DNA from 3 places in the Streptomyces sp. P9-A2 genome. Region 3 is predicted to be linked to each of the others. Evidence: riboswitches for the same ligand, from Rfam matches in the RefSeq annotation. Region 3 holds a riboswitch; each other region holds the start of a gene.
The links. Region 3 has a riboswitch for cyclic di-AMP ahead of V4Y04_RS04390 (C40 family peptidase). Riboswitches for the same ligand answer to the same signal wherever they lie in the genome.

Region 1: linked by a shared signal. The riboswitch ahead of V4Y04_RS21770 (transglycosylase SLT domain-containing protein) and the one ahead of V4Y04_RS04390 (C40 family peptidase) in region 3 are both predicted to bind cyclic di-AMP.
Region 2: linked by a shared signal. The riboswitch ahead of V4Y04_RS14730 (transglycosylase family protein) and the one ahead of V4Y04_RS04390 (C40 family peptidase) in region 3 are both predicted to bind cyclic di-AMP.

What each region holds. Positions count from the first base shown of each region.
Region 1 covers NZ_JAZIFX010000001.1:4,767,258-4,773,140, reverse strand. Annotated here, with positions in the region: gene V4Y04_RS21775 (polyprenyl synthetase family protein) at 1-773, opposite strand, end outside; cyclic di-AMP (ydaO/yuaA leader) riboswitch at 1,389-1,558, shown strand; gene V4Y04_RS21770 (transglycosylase SLT domain-containing protein) at 1,562-2,065, shown strand; gene V4Y04_RS21765 (HAD family hydrolase) at 2,147-3,016, opposite strand; gene V4Y04_RS21760 (GNAT family N-acetyltransferase) at 3,297-4,388, shown strand; gene V4Y04_RS21755 (glycosyltransferase) at 4,512-5,883, shown strand, end outside.
Region 2 covers NZ_JAZIFX010000001.1:3,276,119-3,282,001, reverse strand. Annotated here, with positions in the region: gene V4Y04_RS14740 (cytochrome P450 family protein) at 1-691, shown strand, start outside; gene V4Y04_RS14735 (transglycosylase family protein) at 1,019-1,951, shown strand; cyclic di-AMP (ydaO/yuaA leader) riboswitch at 2,270-2,438, shown strand; gene V4Y04_RS14730 (transglycosylase family protein) at 2,443-3,219, shown strand; gene eno (phosphopyruvate hydratase) at 3,608-4,891, shown strand; gene V4Y04_RS14720 (FtsB family cell division protein) at 4,990-5,466, shown strand; gene V4Y04_RS14715 (DUF501 domain-containing protein) at 5,638-5,883, shown strand, end outside.
Region 3 covers NZ_JAZIFX010000001.1:977,406-983,288, reverse strand. Annotated here, with positions in the region: gene bioB (biotin synthase BioB) at 1-608, opposite strand, end outside; gene V4Y04_RS04410 (8-amino-7-oxononanoate synthase) at 755-1,882, shown strand; gene V4Y04_RS04405 (DUF397 domain-containing protein) at 1,950-2,174, opposite strand; gene V4Y04_RS04400 (helix-turn-helix domain-containing protein) at 2,184-3,044, opposite strand; gene V4Y04_RS04395 (ATP-binding protein) at 3,257-3,724, shown strand; gene V4Y04_RS04390 (C40 family peptidase) at 3,912-4,385, opposite strand; cyclic di-AMP (ydaO/yuaA leader) riboswitch at 4,389-4,602, opposite strand; gene V4Y04_RS04385 (hypothetical protein) at 4,935-5,243, opposite strand; gene V4Y04_RS04380 (ATP-dependent Clp protease proteolytic subunit) at 5,251-5,883, opposite strand, start outside.

The DNA.
Region 1 (5,883 bases), 3.8 Mb from region 3:
CGGGCCGTCCGCTCGCGCAGCCGCAGCACGGGCAGGGTCGGGATGCCCTCACGCAGGTCGGTGCCCGGGGTCTTGCCGGACTCGTGGGAGTCGGAGGCGATGTCCAGTACGTCGTCGGCGAACTGGAAGGCGACCCCGAGGCGCTCGCCGTACTGGGTCAGCACGTCCACGACGGTGTCGTCGGCCCCGGCCATCATGGCGCCGAACCGGCAGGAGACGGCGACCAGCGAGCCGGTCTTTCCGCTGAGGACGTCCAGGTAGTGGTCGACCGGGTCCCGGCCGTCCTGCGGCCCCGCGGTCTCCAGGATCTGACCGGTGACCAGTCGCTCGAACGCCTCGGCCTGCACCCGTACGGCCTCCGGTCCGAGGTCGGCCAGGATGTGCGAGGCACGGGCGAAGAGGAAGTCACCGGTGAGGACGGCGACGGAGTTGCCCCAGCGTGCGTTGGCGCTGGGCACCCCACGCCGTACCTCGGCGGCGTCCATCACGTCGTCGTGGTACAGGGTGGCCAGGTGGGTCAACTCGACGACGACGGCGGACGGTACGACGCCGGGCGCGTAGGGGTCGCCGAACTGGGCGCAGAGCATCACGAGCAGCGGCCGGAACCGCTTGCCGCCGGCCCGCACCAGGTGCTGGGCGGCCTCCGTGATGAAGGGCACCTCACTCTTGGTGGCCTCGAGCAGCCCCTCCTCGACAGCCGTCATCCCGGCCTGGACATCGGCTTCCAGAGCCTGGTCCCGCACGCTCAGCCCGAACGGCCCGACGACGGTCACGAGGGGTCTCCTGTCTGCTGGTGTCCACTGGCGCTTAGACGTCGTGCACAGTCTGTCGATAGGTCGCTGACATCACTCGCGTCAGCGTATCCGGTCATGTTTCGATCACCGCCAGCACCCACATTCCCCAGACTCACCTGCGCAGGCGTGCACGGCGTCTCACGGCACCCTCCGATATCGGATCACAACCAGATCGTTTCTGATCAGTTGGTAACAAAGGATATTCCTCGCCTTTCGGGCGCGACGACCCACCCTCGGGACGCACCCCGAACCGCGATCCGGCACACGATCCGGCACGCGAATCATCCTGCCCACCCAGAGGCCCGATTTGCCGTAATTACCAAGTAAATCCCTCCTGGTGGCAAATGTGAACACGCCGTACGGCCAGTGAAGTGAGTCACGCGCACCCCGGCACACCCACCCCCTCACGCCCGTCGGCGATTCCCCTTGCGCCGGGAGCGAGTTGACCCTTTGCATCCACAAAGATCCAAGCGTCGCAAACAGCCCGATACAAGATCAAGCAGCGTGTTCTGTGACGGTTGCACTTGTTTCCGACAAGTGCACTCGCATACGTTCCCGGCCTGTCGGGCGAACGCCGAATCCTGCCACCGCCCGCGCCACCCATCGATGAACTCACGCACGGCAGGAGCGGGGGACCCAGGTAAGCCGCCGGACCGGTTCGCACCCGGAACGGCTCGGGGTGAAGCCATGCCCGCAGGGGCACGGCCGGGCACTCTCCCGCCCGAACCCGACAGCTCACCTCGCAGGCGTAGGAGAGGAACACAGACATGACCGCATCCGGTCCGCCCCGCCGCTTCGGCCGCTCCCGCCTCGTCCGCTCCTTCGCCGTCGCCGGCGTCGTGGCGGTCGCCCTCCCGCTGTTCGGCGCCACCCCCGCCTCCGCCGCCGTCCCCGCCGTCCCCGCCTCCGCCGCTGCCGCGACGTCCGACGCCGGCTCCGTGACCGCGTACCCGGACAACCTCGACGGCTGGATCCACGAGTCGCTGTCCGTCATGGCGCAGCACGGCATCCCCGGCAGCTACGACTCCATCCACCGCAACATCCTGCGCGAGTCGTCCGGCAACCCGCAGGCCATCAACCTGTGGGACTCCAACGCCGCGGCCGGCACTCCGTCGAAGGGCCTGCTCCAGGTCATCGACCCGACCTTCCAGGCCTACCACGTGCCCGGTACGGTCTTCGACCCGTTCGACCCGGTCGCGAACATCACGGCGGCCTGCAACTACGCGGCGGACCGCTACGGCTCCATCGACAACGTCTTCGGCGCCTACTGAGGCACCCGGACCCATCGGGACGCCTGAGCACCGGAACACCGGCGGCACCGGCGGCACCGGCCACACCCGCGGCACCGAGGCCTACCGGGACACTCTCCCGGACCTGGGGCGGGGCAGCACGTGCGGGGGCACGTGCCGCCCCGTTCCGCCGAACAACCGCTCGAGGACGATGGCCACGCCGTCGTCCTCGTTCGACGTGGTGACCTCGTCGGCCACCGCCTTGAGCTCGGGGTGCGCGTTGGCCATGGCGACCCCGTGGGCCGCCCAGTCGAACATCGGGATGTCGTTGGGCATGTCGCCGAAGGCGACGGTCCGCCCTGCTTCCAGCCCCAGGTGCTCGGCGGCCAGCGCGAGACCGGTCGCCTTGGTCACACCGTACGGCTGGAGTTCCACGGTGCCCGGACCCGACATGGTGACCGTGGCCAGCGAGCCGACCACCGAACGGGCCGTCGCCGCCAACTCGTCGTCGGTCAGGTGGGGATGGCGCAGCAGCACCTTGCTGATCGGCCGGACCCACAGCTCGTCCCGCCGTTCGACCCGTACGGCGGGCAGCGTCGGGTGCGGCATCAGATAGCCCGGTTCGATCAGGGTGAGTCCGTCCACCCCGTCCTGGTCGACCGCGGCGTACAGCTCCCCGACCTCGGCCTCGATCTTCCCCAGCGCGGTCTCCGCCAGTTCCCGGTCCAGGGTGACCGACCACAGCAGCCGGTCCGTACCGGCTTCGTACACCTGCGCGCCCTGTCCGCACACCGCGAGCCCGGTGGCCCCCAGGCCGTCCAGGAGCGGCCGCACCCTGGGCGCCGGGCGCCCCGTCACCACGAGGTGCCGGGCACCGGCCCGCGCCGCCAGCGCCAGTGCGGCGAGGGAGCGGTCGGAGAGGGTGTCGTCGCCGCGCAGCAGCGTCCCGTCCAGGTCGGTGGCGATGAGCGAGCAATCGGTGGGTGCGGCCATGATCAGAGAATACGGATACCGGGCCCGCCCGACTCACCACGCCCGAGCCCACCCGGCCCGGCTCCCCGGCCCGGCCCACTCCGTCTGACCCGCTCCCGCCCGGCCCGCTCCGCCCAGCCGGCCCGCTCCGCCCGAGGCACGGGTACCCGAGGCGTGAGTGCCCCGGGGTCCATCCGCGGCTTCTGCACCATTTGGCAACAACATGCTCCGCTACCTACCGCCCTCGTGGTCTTGGGCGGTACCTTCCAAGTGTCCAGGGGGGACTTGATCGGGGGGTCAGGTGAGCAGTGGACGCACGCGTGTGCTGGGGCTCGAGGAGCTCGGCGAGGGGGAGCGGGAACGGTGGCGCGAGCTGCGTGCCGCGACGGAGGCACCGCGCAGCCCTTTCATGGAACCGGAGTTCGCCACCGCCGTGTCGAGGGTGCGGCCGCAGGCCCGGGTCGCGGTGCTGTACGAGGGGGCGTCCGCCGAGCCGGCCGGGTTCCTGCCGTACGAGCGGGGCGCGTTGGGGCAGGGCCGGGCGATCGGGCTCGGCGTCTCGGACTGCCAGGGCGCCGTCCTGAGGCCGGGTCCGGCACCGGAGACCGGTGAACTGCTGCGTGCTTGTTCGGTGTCGAGCTTCGCCTTCGACAACCTGGAGGCGGACCAGGCCCTGTTCGTCCCGCACGCGGACGAGGAGCACGCCACCTTCGTCATCGACGTGGAGAAGGGGTACGAGACCTACGAGTCCGTACTGCGCACCCAGTCGCCGAAGTTCCTGAAGACCACCCTGGCCAAGGAGCGCCGGCTCGGCCGGCAGGCCGGACCGGTGCGGTTCGTGTTCGACGAACGCGACCCGGCCGCACTCCGCGCGCTCATCGGGTGGAAGTCGGCGCAGTACCGCAGGACCGGGCGCCGCGACCGGTTCGCGCAGGAGTGGATCACCCGGCTCGTGGGCCACCTGGCCGGGACCCGGGCTCCGGAGTGCACGGGCACACTGTCCGTCCTGTACGCCGGTGACCGTCCCGTGGCCGCCCACTTCGGCCTGCGCTCGGCCTCGGTGCTGGCCTGCTGGTTCCCGGCGTACGACCCGGAGTTCGCGAAGTTCTCGCCGGGGCTCGTGCTGCATCTGCGGATGGCCGAGGCTGCGGCCGGCGAGGGCATCGGCCTGCTCGACATGGGCCGCGGCCCGGCCGAGTACAAGGACTCCCTGAAGACGGGCGAACGCGCCGTCTACGAAGGGGAGGCGACGCGTCCGGGTCTGGGCGCCGCGCTTCAGCTGCTGCGCCGTGAGCCCGCCCGCCGCGCGCACGGCTTCGTCGTCGCCCGGCCGCGTCTCGCCTCGCTGGCGTCGCGGACCCTGAAGGGGACGGCGCGGCTGCGCCGACCGTGAGGGGTCCGGGCCGCGGGAACCACTGGGGACGGCAACGGCCGCTCGCGACAACCGTTCAGCAGTTCAGCAGTTCAGCAGTTCAGCGACTCAACGGTTCAACGGTTCGTGAGGAGGGGAGGTCTCATGTCCCGCACAGCGCGTACGCAGGAGGAGATACGGCGGTTCCTGGACATCGGCGCGGTTCAGGTCGCCGAACTGGACCTGAACGGTGAGGAGACCGTCCTGAGACCCGGTCCGGGCAGCCCGCCGGTGACGCACGGCGAGGTGTTCCTGCTGGTCAGGAGAGACGGCCTGCCGGTGGGCACGCTGCTGGGGAGGGTCCCGGGGGGGGCCGATCCGATGACGGTCCTGGTGGCACTCGCACGGCAGGAGCAGGTTCAGGAGCAGGTTCAGGAGCAAGGGCGAGGTCCCGGCACGACGGAGGCGACCGTGGAGACCACCGTGCCGCCGCCCTTCACCTCGGTCGTCGTGGCCACCCGGGAGCGGGCCGGACAGCTCGCCCGCGCCCTCGACTCGCTCCTCGCGCAGGACCATCCGCACTTCGAGATCGTCGTCGTCGACAACGCGCCCGTGACGGACGAGACACGCGACCTGGTGCACCGGAAGTACGGGGAGCGCGTGCGGTACGTGTGCGAGCCGGTCCCCGGGCTCGCGACCGCGCACAACACCGGGCTCGCCCACGCCCTGGGCGAGGTGATCGCGTTCACCGACGACGACGTCGTCGCCGATGCCCGCTGGCTCACCGGGCTGACCGCGCCCTTCGCCACCGACCCGGAAATCGGCTGCGCCACCGGCCTGATCCTGCCCGCCCGGCTGCGCACCCCGGCCCAGGTCCTGCTGGAGAGCCACGGCGGCTTCGCGAAGGGGTTCACGCCGACGACGTACGACCCTCGGAACCCGCCCCGCGACGAACCGCTGTTCCCCTTCACCGCGGGCCGGTTCGGCTCCGGGGCGAACATGGCGTTCCGTACCGAGGTGCTGCGCGCGGTCGGCGGTTTCGACCCGGCCACCGGCGCCGGGACACCCGCCCGGGGCGGCGACGACCTGTACGGGTTCGTCCGGGTCCTCGCCCAGGGGCACCGGCTCCACTACACGCCCCGGGCGCTGGTGTGGCACCACCACCGGGAGACCTGGGCCGATCTGGAGTCCCAGGCGTTCGGCTACGGCGCCGGTCTCACCGCCTACCTCACGGCGATCCTGGTCAACCGGCCCGCGCTGCTGCCCGCGTTCCTCGCCCGGCTGCCCCGCGGCCTGTCCCACGCCCGCGGCCTCACCGCCGTACGGGAGACCGGGGGCACCGAGGGCACCGGGCACGCCAGGCACGCCGGGGGCGGCTCAGCCGCCCCCGGCGGCCACGACACCCGCACCACCCACCCCTGGCCGCGCCGCCTCTCCCGGTTGCAGCGCAAGGGGATGCTGTACGGCCCCGTCGGCTACCTGCGGGCCCGACGGGCGGCGGGCGGTACGACGGGAAAGGCGTCCTCCGGCAGCCGGA
Region 2 (5,883 bases), 2.3 Mb from region 3:
GAAGAAGATGCGCGGCTACCTGGCCGACCTGATCCACCGCAAGCGCGAGGCCCTGCCCGCCGAGCCCGCCCCCGGCGAGGACCTCATCTCCGGCTTGATCCGCGCCTCCGACCACGGTGAGCACCTCACCGAGAACGAGGCCGCCGCCATGGCGTTCATCCTGCTGTTCGCGGGCTTCGAGACCACCGTCAACCTCATCGGCAACGGCACCTACGCACTGCTCACCCACCCCGACCAGCGCGAGCGCCTGCAGACGTCCCTCGCCGCCGGAGAACGCGAACTGCTGGAGACCGGAGTGGAGGAACTCCTGCGCTACGACGGGCCCGTGGAGCTGGCCACCTGGCGGTTCGCCGCCGAGGCACTCACCCTCGGCGGGCAGCACATCTCGGCCGGCGACCCGGTCCTCGTCGTCCTGGCCGCCGCGGACCGGGACCCGGAGCGGTTCACCGACCCCGACACGCTCGACCTCGCACGGCGCGACAACCAGCATCTGGGATACGGCCACGGCATCCACTACTGCCTCGGCGCTCCCCTGGCCCGCCTGGAGGGCCAGACCGCGCTCGCCACGCTGCTGACCCGTCTGCCGGACCTCGAACTCGCGGCGGACCCGGCCGAACTGCGCTGGCGCGGCGGTCTCATCATGCGCGGACTGCGCACACTGCCGGTGCGATTCACCGCGCCGCCGACGTGATGTCGCCTACAGAGCGCCGTGCTCGGCACGCATTCCGAAATGCCCCGGATGGCCGCCGAGTCCGCTCCGGGCCGGCCTCCGAATGCCTTTCGCCCTCGCGCAAGTGACCGTCAGGTCCGTTGTGGACACGGTCCGTCGAACCCCGGCAGGACCAGCGTAAAGATGACACACACTCACCTCTGTGATCTTTATGTGATCTGCGCGGCATGAACTTGTGACAAGCGTTCGACTGCCGATACGTTCACCCATCAAGCACGGCGTCTCGTTCTTGCGGCACCACAGCTCGAACCGTCGTGCGAGCAACCGTTGTCTGCGAAAGGTCTCCGCATGCTCTCCGGGAACGGTCGTCACCGTCGCCCCCGCCAGGCTCCGGCTCTTCTCGTCGCAGCCGGAGTGACCGGCTCGGCCATCGCGATCCCCCTCCTCGGCGCCGGCGCGGCCAGCGCGGCCGACGGCCCGACCTGGGACAAGGTCGCCGAGTGCGAGTCCGGTGGCTCCTGGAGCCAGAACTCCGGCAACGGTTACTACGGCGGCCTGCAGTTGGCCCAGGAGGACTGGGAGAAGTACGGCGGCCTCGACTACGCGACCAGCGCCGACCAGGCCAGCCGCGGCCAGCAGATAGCGGTGGCCGAGAAGATCCTCGCCGACCAGGGTGTCGACGCGTGGAGGGCCTGCGGGCTGCTGGGGGGCCTGGGTCAGGACTCGCCCGTGCTCGACGTCGGCACCGGTACGCAGGACGACTCGTCGGACAAGTACGGTCCCGAAGGGTCCGACACTCCGTCGCCGTCCCAGTCCTCCGACTCCTCGTCGGACGCGAAGGACACCGCGGACGGCAAGGAGAAGGGGGAGGGCGCGGACGGATCGGCCGAACCCGACGCTTCTTCTTCCGCCTCCGCCTCCTCGTCTCCCTCGGCCTCGGGCAAGGGTAAGGAATCGGGCAAGTCGGGACAAAAGGGCGGCGCTTCGGGATCGGCCGACGGCGAGAGTTCCGGCAGCGGCCGTCACCGCGGCGCCAGCGCCGAGGAGGAGGCGCGTAAGGACCGTGAGGCCGGATCCTCCGGCCGGCACGCCTCGCGTGGCGGCCTCGGTTTCTCACGCGGTCTTGACGGCTCGTCCCCGTCGAGCGGCTCCGGCGCGAACTCCGGGAGCGACTCCTCGGCCGCCTCCGACTTCCTCGCCTTCGACGGAGAGGGCGAGGTCGTGGGCGCGGCCGTCCCGAACCTCATCCTTCCCAGTCAGGCGCTCGGGTTCGGGTCCTGATCGGGCAACGGCTGACATTCGGTCGGCAGTCGGGCGCGGGAGTCTCTCCCGACCGGGCGGCGGGCGGCGGGCGTGCGCCGGTCGCGCGGTGACGGGGCGGCAGGTGGGTCGGCGCGCGAAAAAGCGCGCCGGCAAAGCCAGTTGAGGGTCACGTTTCGCGATGAATGTCCGGTTTAAAGGCGATGAGAGATAGGTCTCAGAAGCCCTGATCGTCTTTGATAATCTGCCGATCCCGTGTCTACGGTCGTGACCGCTCGCCATCGCGGGCCCCGGCCGCCACCACGCCGAATCCTGCCAGTGGCGGTACGGGAACAGCCGTCGCGTCATGCGCCGTAGGCAGGAGCGGGGGACCCAAGGTAGGCGCCGGATCCGGTGGAGAAAGCCGGATGCGGCTTGGGGTGAAGTCGCGTCCCGGGAGGGACGCGGCCGGGCAACTCAACCGGCCCGAACCCGACAGCTCACCTCGTAGGCGTCGGTGAGGGGATCCAACCATGCTGTTTTCCGGCAAGGGCAAGCACCGTCGTCCGTCCAAGGCCACCCGTGTCATCGCCATCGCCGGCGTCACCGGTGCCGCCGTCGCCGCCCCGCTGATGGCGGCCGGCAATGCTTCCGCCGCAACCGCCTCCGAGTGGAACTCGGTCGCCCAGTGCGAGTCCGGCGGCAACTGGTCGATCAACACCGGCAACGGTTACTACGGCGGTCTGCAGTTCTCCGCCTCCACCTGGGCCGGCTACGGCGGCACGACGTACGCCGGCACCGCCGACCAGGCCAGCAAGGCCCAGCAGATCGAGATCGCCGAGAAGGTCCTCGCGGGCCAGGGCAAGGGTGCCTGGCCGGTCTGCGGCAAGGGCCTGTCCAACGCCGCCCACGGCGGTGGCGGTTCCGCCGAGGGCTCGGGCAACCAGGGCTCGGGCAACCAGAGCTCCGGCGGCCAGAACAGCGGCTCCTCGCAGGAGGCCCCGAAGCAGGAGGCTCCGAAGCGGGAGTCCCAGGAGCGGAGCACCGAGGCCGCTCCCGAGCGTTCCGCCGAGCAGAAGGCCTCCCGCTCCGACGAGCGTCCGGCCGCCAAGAAGACCGTCACCACCCCGACCGGCGAGAAGGTCGAGAAGGGCGACGGCGAGTACAAGGTCGCCAAGGGCGACACCCTCAGCTCGATCGCCTCGGAGCACGACGTCAAGGGCGGCTGGGACAAGCTGTTCAAGCTGAACGACGACATCGTCGAGGACGCCGACCTCATCTACCCGGGTCAGCAGCTGCACCTGAAGTAAGGCGCGGCCGCACGTCCGGCTCCTCCCCCACGGGGTCCTTGCCCCGCTCCGGCGCGTATCCCCCATACGCGCCGGAGCGGGGCTTCTCCGTGTTCGAGGCCGGATCCGGTCCGTACGCGGTGCCGGACCCGGCCTCCCGTCTCCCGGCCTCCCGCCCGTCTCCCGGCCTCCCGCTCCCGCCCCCGTTTCCCGGCCTCCCGCCCCCGTCTCGCGGTTTTCCGTCTCCCGGTTTTCCGATACCGCCTTTGTTCCGTTCGGAAACAATTTACTCTCGGTTCTGTCCGCGAAGCGGCCGACCGGATGGCCGATCGCTCCGAGCCGGATAGGCTCGGGTCCGCAGGGCCCCGTGGCCCCGCTGAACCACGTCACATCCATGAAGGAGATGCTCGTGCCGTCCATCGACGTCGTCGTAGCCCGGGAAATCCTGGACTCCCGAGGCAACCCCACGGTCGAGGTCGAGGTCGGCCTCGACGACGGCAGCACGGGTCGTGCCGCCGTCCCGTCCGGCGCCTCCACCGGCGCCTTCGAGGCCATCGAACTCCGCGACGGCGACCCCGACCGTTACCACGGCAAGGGCGTCGAGAAGGCCGTCCTGGCCGTCATCGAGCAGATCGGCCCGGAGCTCGTCGGCTACGACGCCACCGAGCAGCGCCTGATCGACCAGGCGATGTTCGACCTGGACGCCACCGACAACAAGGGCTCCCTCGGCGCCAACGCCATCCTCGGCGTCTCCCTGGCCGTCGCCCACGCCGCCTCCGAGGCCAGCGACCTGCCCCTCTTCCGCTACCTGGGCGGCCCCAACGCGCACCTGCTGCCGGTGCCGATGATGAACATCCTCAACGGCGGTTCGCACGCGGACTCCAATGTGGACATCCAGGAGTTCATGATCGCCCCGATCGGCGCGGAGTCCTTCTCCGAGGCCCTGCGCTGGGGCACCGAGGTCTACCACACGCTGAAGAAGGTCCTGAAGAGCAAGGGCCTGGCCACCGGCCTCGGCGACGAGGGCGGCTTCGCCCCGAACCTCGGCTCCAACCGCGAGGCCCTCGACCTCATCCTCGAGGCCGTCAAGGAAGCCGGTTACACCCCGGGCGAGCAGATCGCCCTCGCGCTCGACGTCGCCGCCTCCGAGTTCTACAAGGACGGCGTGTACGTCTTCGAGGGCAAGGAGCGCTCCGCCGCCGAGATGACGGAGTACTACGCCGAGCTGGTCGAGGCGTACCCGCTGGTCTCCATCGAGGACCCGCTGTTCGAGGACGACTGGGACGGCTGGAAGGCCCTCACCGACAAGCTCGGTGACAAGGTCCAGATCGTCGGCGACGACCTGTTCGTCACCAACCCGGAGCGCCTGGCCCGCGGCATCGAGGAGGACGCGGCCAACGCCCTGCTGGTCAAGGTCAACCAGATCGGTTCGCTGACCGAGACCCTGGACGCCGTCGAGCTGGCCCAGCGCAACGGCTTCAAGTGCATGATGTCGCACCGTTCCGGTGAGACCGAGGACGTCACCATCGCCGACCTGGCCGTCGCCACCAACTGCGGCCAGATCAAGACCGGCGCCCCGGCCCGCTCCGAGCGCGTCGCCAAGTACAACCAGCTGCTGCGCATCGAGGAGATCCTCGACGACGCCGCGGTGTACGCGGGCCGCAGCGCCTTCCCGCGGTTCCGCAACGCCTGACGACGCGGCTCTGCCAGTCGTCCGTACGTCCCCGGACGCGGTCCCGTACCGTGTCCGGGGACGTACGCGCGTATGACAGGGGAACGGGAGGCGGAGACATGGCCGTGAAGGACCGGGACCGGTTCTCCACCGCGACCAGGATCCGGCTGATCGGCGAGCAGACCGCCGCCCGGGTCTACCGCTCGCAGACCAAACGCCAGGCTCGCCGCTCCCGGCTGACCGGCCGGGCCGCGCTGCTCGCCCTGGTGGTCTGCTCGCTGATCGTGGCCCTCGCCTATCCCATGCGGCAGTACGTGTCCCAGCGCGCCGACATCGCCGACCTCCAGCAGGAGAAGGACGAGACCCGCCGCCGGGTCGAGCAACTGCGCGACATGAAGGCGCGCTGGCAGGACGACGCCTACGCCGAGCAGCAGGCCCGCGCACGGCTGCACTACGTCATGCCCGGCGAGACCGGCTACATCGTGATCGACCCGGGCGCGGCCGAGCAGCCGCGCGCCGACCGCGGATCGGCAGGCCGCCCCTGGTACGTGAACGTCTGGGACGGCGTCGACAAGTCCGACGCGGCCGAGCGGTGAGCCCGGGGCCGTAGCCTTGGTGCCCTGCGGTTCACCGGAACCCGCGGGGCCGGCCCGCACGGCCCCGCACCATGGCAACGGTCCCGCAGCACGACGGCAACGGCCCCCGTCCGTGCGGAGAACCGCGCAGAGGCCGCGCAGGCAACCGCTGAGAACCGCAGAAAGACAGATATGGATACCCCCCCGCCCACGACCCCGCGCACCGAACCGACCGACGCGGACGTCGAGGCGTTCAAGCAGCAGCTCGGCCGGCCCCCGCGCGGGCTGCGCGCCATCGCGCACCGTTGCCCCTGCGGGCAGCCGGACGTCGTCGAGACCGCGCCGAAGCTGCCCGACGGCACCCCCTTCCCGACGCTGTACTACCTCACCTGCCCCCGGGCCGCCTCGGCGATCGGGACGCTGGAGGCGAACGGCGTG
Region 3 (5,883 bases):
GAACAGGCGGACAGACCGGCCGCGTGCGCCTTGTGCACGGTGTCCACCCGGTCGGCGTACGTATGGGTGGTGGTGATGTCCCCGTAGGTGGCCTCGGAGGTGTTGAGGTTGTGGTTGTAGGCGTCCGCGCCCGCCTCGCGCAGCCGCTCCGCCTGCCCCTCGGAGAGCAGTCCGAGGCAGGCGCACACCTCGACGCCCTCGTTGCCCTCCTTGATCGCCCTGATCGTGTCGGAGACACGGTCCACGTCACGGTCGGTCGGACCGCGGCCGCTGGCCACCAGGCACACCCGTTTGGCGCCGCCCGCCAGTCCGGCCGCGGCCGCCTGCGAGGCCTGGCCGGGTTTGAGCCAGGTGTACTTCAGGATGTCGGCCTTCGAACCGAGCCGCTGGGAACAGTAGGAGCAGTCCTCCGGGCACAGGCCGGACTTGAGGTTGACCAGATAGTTGAGTTTCACCCGCCGCCCGAACCAGTGCCGCCGCACCTTTCCGGCCGCGGCCACCACATCGAGCAGATCGTCGTCGGACGTCCCGAGGACGGCCAGCGCTTCCTCACGGGTCGGCGTCTCGCGCCGCAGCCCCTTGTCCACCAGCGTGTTCAGCAGGTCCATGAAAGCCGATCCTGTCCTATTCGGCCGCCCCGGCCAAGGACGGTTCGTACAACAGAGGCGCTGTCGGCTGTGGGCATGGCCACACTGTGGTCCGGAGGCCGCCCCGCTACTGTCTGTTCATTGCCTGCAAAATCACCGGAGGACCCATGGCGTTCGGCTGGATCGACGAGCAGGCGGAGCTGCGCCGCCGGGCCGGGCTCGTACGGACGCTGCGCCCGCGGGCCGCCGACGCGCCGCTCCTGGACCTGGCGAGCAACGACTACCTGGGCCTCGCCCGTCACCCGGAAGTGGCCGAGGGCGCGGCGCGGGCCGCGCGGACCTGGGGCGGCGGGGCCACCGGGTCCCGGCTCGTCACCGGCACCACCGAGCTGCACACCGAGCTGGAACGCGAACTGGCCGACTTCTGCGGCTTCGAGGCGGCCCTCGTCCTCTCCTCCGGATACGCGGCCAACCTCGCGGCCGTCACCGCGCTCGCCCCGCACGGCGCCCTGATCGTGTCCGACGCGGGCAACCACGCCTCCCTGATCGACGGCTGCCGGCTGGCCCGGGGCAGGACGCAGGTCGTGGCGCACGCCGAACCGGATGCTGTGCGCAAGGCGCTGAGCGGGCACGACGGAGCCGCCGTGGCCGTGTCCGACACGGTCTTCTCGGTCGACGGGGACGCCGCTCCGCTCGCCGCGCTGGCGGGGGCGTGCCGTGAGCACGGCGCGGGACTGGTGCTCGACGACGCCCACGGCCTCGGGGTGCTCGGTGACGGCGGACGCGGCGCCCCGCACGCGGCGGGGCTCGCCGGCGCCGAGGACGTCGTGGTGACGCTCACGCTGTCCAAGTCGCTCGGCAGCCAGGGCGGAGCGGTGCTCGGCCCGGCGCGGGTCGTCGAGCATCTGGTCAACACGGCCCGGACGTTCATCTTCGACACGGGCCTGGCACCGGCGGCCGCGGGAGCCGCGCTCGCGGCCCTGCGGTTGTTGCGCCGCGAACCCGGACGTGCGGCGCGGGCGGGCGCGGTGGCGCGCGACCTGCACCACCGGCTGACGGCCGCGGGCCTCGAAGCCGTACGTCCCGACGCCGCGGTCGTCTCGGTGCGTGCCCCGTCCCCGGAGCAGGCCGTGCGATGGGCGGCCGACTGCCGGGCGGCCGGCCTGTCCGTGGGCTGCTTCCGCCCTCCTTCCGTGCCCGACGGCATCTCACGGCTCAGACTGACCGCCCGCGCGGACCTGTCCGGGGCCGAGATCGAACGCGCTGTACAGGTGATCGGCGACACGCGGCCATGAGTCGGCGGGACACGGCCGTGAGTCGCCCGATGACGAACGGTCGGGTGGGTGCCGGCGGACCGGTGGGTCAGTGAACCGCGGCCACGAACTCCGCCCAGCTCCCGGGGGAGATGAGCAGCGCGGGTCCGGCCGGGTTCTTGGAATCGCGCACGGCGAGCAGTCCGGCTCCGGGGCCGAAGGCCGGCCGGGCCGTCTCCACGCAGTTGTTCGCGCCCGTGCTGTAGCTGCTGCGCAGCCACCGCACACCGTGCAGATCGGTGCTGGAGGGAAGGGTCCGAGGCGGAGCGGGCATCGTGCCTCCTTACACGCCGGCAGCTGTCCCGGCGATGAAATCCAACGAGTCCTCTGGCGAAAGGGCGTGGACCGAGAGGGCGTTGAAAGCCTCCGAGTACGCCCGGAGGTCTTCTTTCCACTCCAGATAGAGGCTACTCGTCAAGTGGTCGAGAACTACAACATCCAGATCAGAAGTGCGCGAAAATGAGAAGATTACGAAAGGCCCGGTGACGCCGATGTGCGCCCCGGCTGTGAACGGCAGTACCTGGAGCCTTACTTGGGGGAGGCGCGCCGCTTCCACCAGCCGTTCCAGCTGACGGGTCATGACGCCGGGACCGCCGACCTGCCGTCGCAGCACCGCCTCGTCCAGGACCGCGCTCAACTCCAGCGGCGGATCCGCCCGCAGGACGTCCTGCCTGGCCAGCCGCACCTCCACCAGCGTGTCCAGCCGCTCCTCGGAGACGCCCTCCAATGCGGCCTCGGTCACCGCCCGCGCGTACTCGGGTGTCTGCAGCAGTCCGGGAACCACCGTGGTCTCCAGGGTCCGCATGGCGCCGGCCTGGGACTCCAGGCTGATGAAGTCCCGGTAGGTGGGCGGCAGCACCCCGCGGTACGCATGCCACCAGTGGTGCCGTCCGCCGTTGTCGTCGGATCCCGCCAGCACCAGCAGCAACTCCCTCAACTGGGCATCGGCCAGGCCGTAGGCGTCGAGCAGTAACCGCACATCGGCCGGTTTCACTCCGCTCGTGCCCGTCTCGATGCGGCTCACCTTCGACTGGTGCCAGCCCACCAGCCGGGCCGCCTCCCCACTGGTGAACCCTGCCGACGTGCGCAGCGAGCGCAGTTCGGCGCCCAGTTTCCGGCGGCGTACCGCGGGACCGTGCTGCATGGCTTCCCCTCTTACTCCCTCGGGGCCACCCAAATACGGTTTCCCGTCGCAGAGTTCACCGCTTTGAGCGACAGATATATGCATATCCTGGCCGTATCGTCGCCGACGGCCTGTGGTGATGGCAGTCTGGCGACGAAGCACCAGTGCGGGACCGTACTCGAATCAGCCGCTCCGTGTCGGACTGCGGTCCCGTGGAAAGGGACGACATCGCCATGGCAGACCATCTGGAAGCATCCATCACTCTGCCGAGCGATCCCGCCTCGGTCTCCGCGGCCCGCGCCCATGTGGTGGGCACGCTGGCGGAGTGGGGCATGCCGGAGGACACGGAAGTGTCCGACACCATCCGGCTGATCGTGTCCGAACTCGCGACCAACGCCGTGCAGCACACCCTGGGGCAGTCACCCACGTTCACCGTGGACCTCGTCCTCGACCGGCACGACCAGCTGTGCATCGGGGTCACCGACAGCCACCCGAGGTTCCCCAAGCGGCTCCCCGCCGCGGTCCAGCAGGACAACGGCCGAGGGCTGGTCATCATCCGCTGGCTGGCCGTGGAGTGCGGCGGCAGGATGAGGGTCCGCCCCACCAGGGAGGGCGGGAAGACCGTCTCCGTCGTCCTCCCGTGGGCCGTTCCCGCCGAGCCGGCCACGGCGGTCGAAGTGGCAGGACAGCAGGAACCGTAGGGGGTCGCGACAGGAACGGGGCGAGGGCGGGAAGAGGGGCGGGCGGAGGTGGAAGAAGCGAAAAGAGGACCTGCTCACCCGTTCGGGCGATACGCAGATCCTCGAGCCGCCGCACCGGTGTGTTGCCCGGGCGTCGTTCGGCGCGTTGGGCGGGGCGGCGGCAGAGGGGTGCCGCCGCCCACGCGGATCACTTCACCCGGCCGTACCAGACGCTGCGGGTCCAGATCTTCTGCAGGCGTACCACGTCCCCGGTCTTGGGCGCGTGCCAGAGTTTGCCCTGGCCCGCGTAGATGCCCACGTGGTACACGTTCTGGCCCGAGTGGAAGAAGACCAGGTCCCCCGCCTTGCGGTTCGAGGCGGAGATGTGGCGGGTCTTGTTGTACTGCTGGGACGCAGTGCGGGGCAGCTGCTTGCCCGCCTTCTTGAACGAGTAGAGGGTGAGTCCGGAGCAGTCGAAGCGGCTCGGTCCGGTGGCGCCCCACCGGTAGGGCGCGCCCTTCTTGGACGCTGCGATCTTGAGGGCCTTGGCGGCCGGAGTCGCGGCCGCCGCCTCCGAGGCGGTGCCGGGGAGGACGATCGAGCCGCCCACGGCGGCGAGGGTGAGGGCCGAGGCCGTACCGGCCCTGGCCATGAGAGACGGGACGCGATTGAGCGCGGTCATGCGCAACCCTTCGTCAGCCGCCTGTGAAGGATGACCTGTCGGATTCGGGCTGGCGAAGTTGCCCGGCCGCACGAGTGCGGCTTCACCCCAAGAGCTGCTCGGCGCGGGAATCGAACTCCCGTTCCGGCGGCCCGTATTGCTCGGGTCCTCCACTCCTGCCGATCCACTCCTGTCGACCGGTCATCCGGGCGGCGGCAGGATTCGGCGTCCGCCCGGATCGCCCCGCCGCGGCGGCGGGGTCTTGTCGTCAGTGAGCGATCTTGGCAACCGTCGGCCCGAAATCCCAATGGAACCGGGGGTTTGTGTTGTTACTCACCACTCATCCGTTCGAGTGGACAGCCTCATGTCCGGGCTGCCGTCCGGAGTGCCGAGGAGTCCCGGACCAGCATCGGAATGACCTGTTCCGGTAAGTGGCCACGCGTGGTGCGCAACTGTGACGGCCCGAAAAGGAGTCGACATATACACCGGTTGGCGGTACCCCCTTTGGTCCGTTTCAACTCCGGTGCGGACGTGCCGCCGACGCCGTCCCCGGCCGGACCGGTACAGGCGTCAGCTGTCGGAGCCCGGCGGCAGCGTGACCCGGGCCGTGCGCCGGTCGCCGTCCAGCACCCGCAGGGCCCGGGTCAGTGTGGCGGCGTGCAGTTCGGTCTCGCCGCGCCGGTGCATCAGGGTCAGCGCGTCGCGCAGTGCGACGGCCTTACCGACCAGCGCCTGTGCGGCGCGCAGCCCACGATAGGTGTCGCCGTCGCGGGCCGGGTTGATCCGGCCGAGCAGGTCGACGGCCTCGAGATAACAGTCGATCAACTCGGCCTCGGCGCGGGTCAGCGCGGGCAGCGGCGGCAGTTCGGGGGGCAGCATCGGTGGTTCACCTCGCGCCGGGAGTGGGGCGCGGGCTCTCGCGGTCGGCCAGGATCCGGTCGGCGAGGCCGTACTCCACTGCCGCCCGCGCGTCGAGGACGGTGTCCCGTTCGACGTCCGACCGGACCTGTTCCGGGGTGCGGTGGGTGTGCCGGACCAGCATGTCCTCGATCCGGTCCCGGATCCGCCACAGTTCCTCCGCCTGAACGGCCAGGTCGCTCGCGCTTCCCTCCGCCGGCTCCGGCGGTGCCGGCTGACGGAGCACCAGCCGCGCCCCCGGCAGGACGTACCGCTTGCCCGGCGTCCCGGCGGCCAGAAGCAGCGCGGCCGTTCCGTCGGCCCGGCCCAGGCAGACCGTCTGCACCTCGCAGGTGACGAAGCGCAGGGTGTCGTAGATCGCCGACATGGCGTGGAAGGAGCCACCGGGGGAGTTGACGTAAAGGGCGATGTCCCGGTCGGGGGCCCGGTGCTCCAGGTGCATGAACTGGGCGATCAGGTCGTTCGCGGAGGTCTCGTCGATCGGTGTCCCCAGGAGGAGGATCCGCTCCTCCAGCAGTTTGCCGTACGGATCCGCGGTCCGGTGTCCGGACGCCGTGTGTTCGGTGAACCCGGGCATGACGTGGCGGCCGAGCGGTCGGGT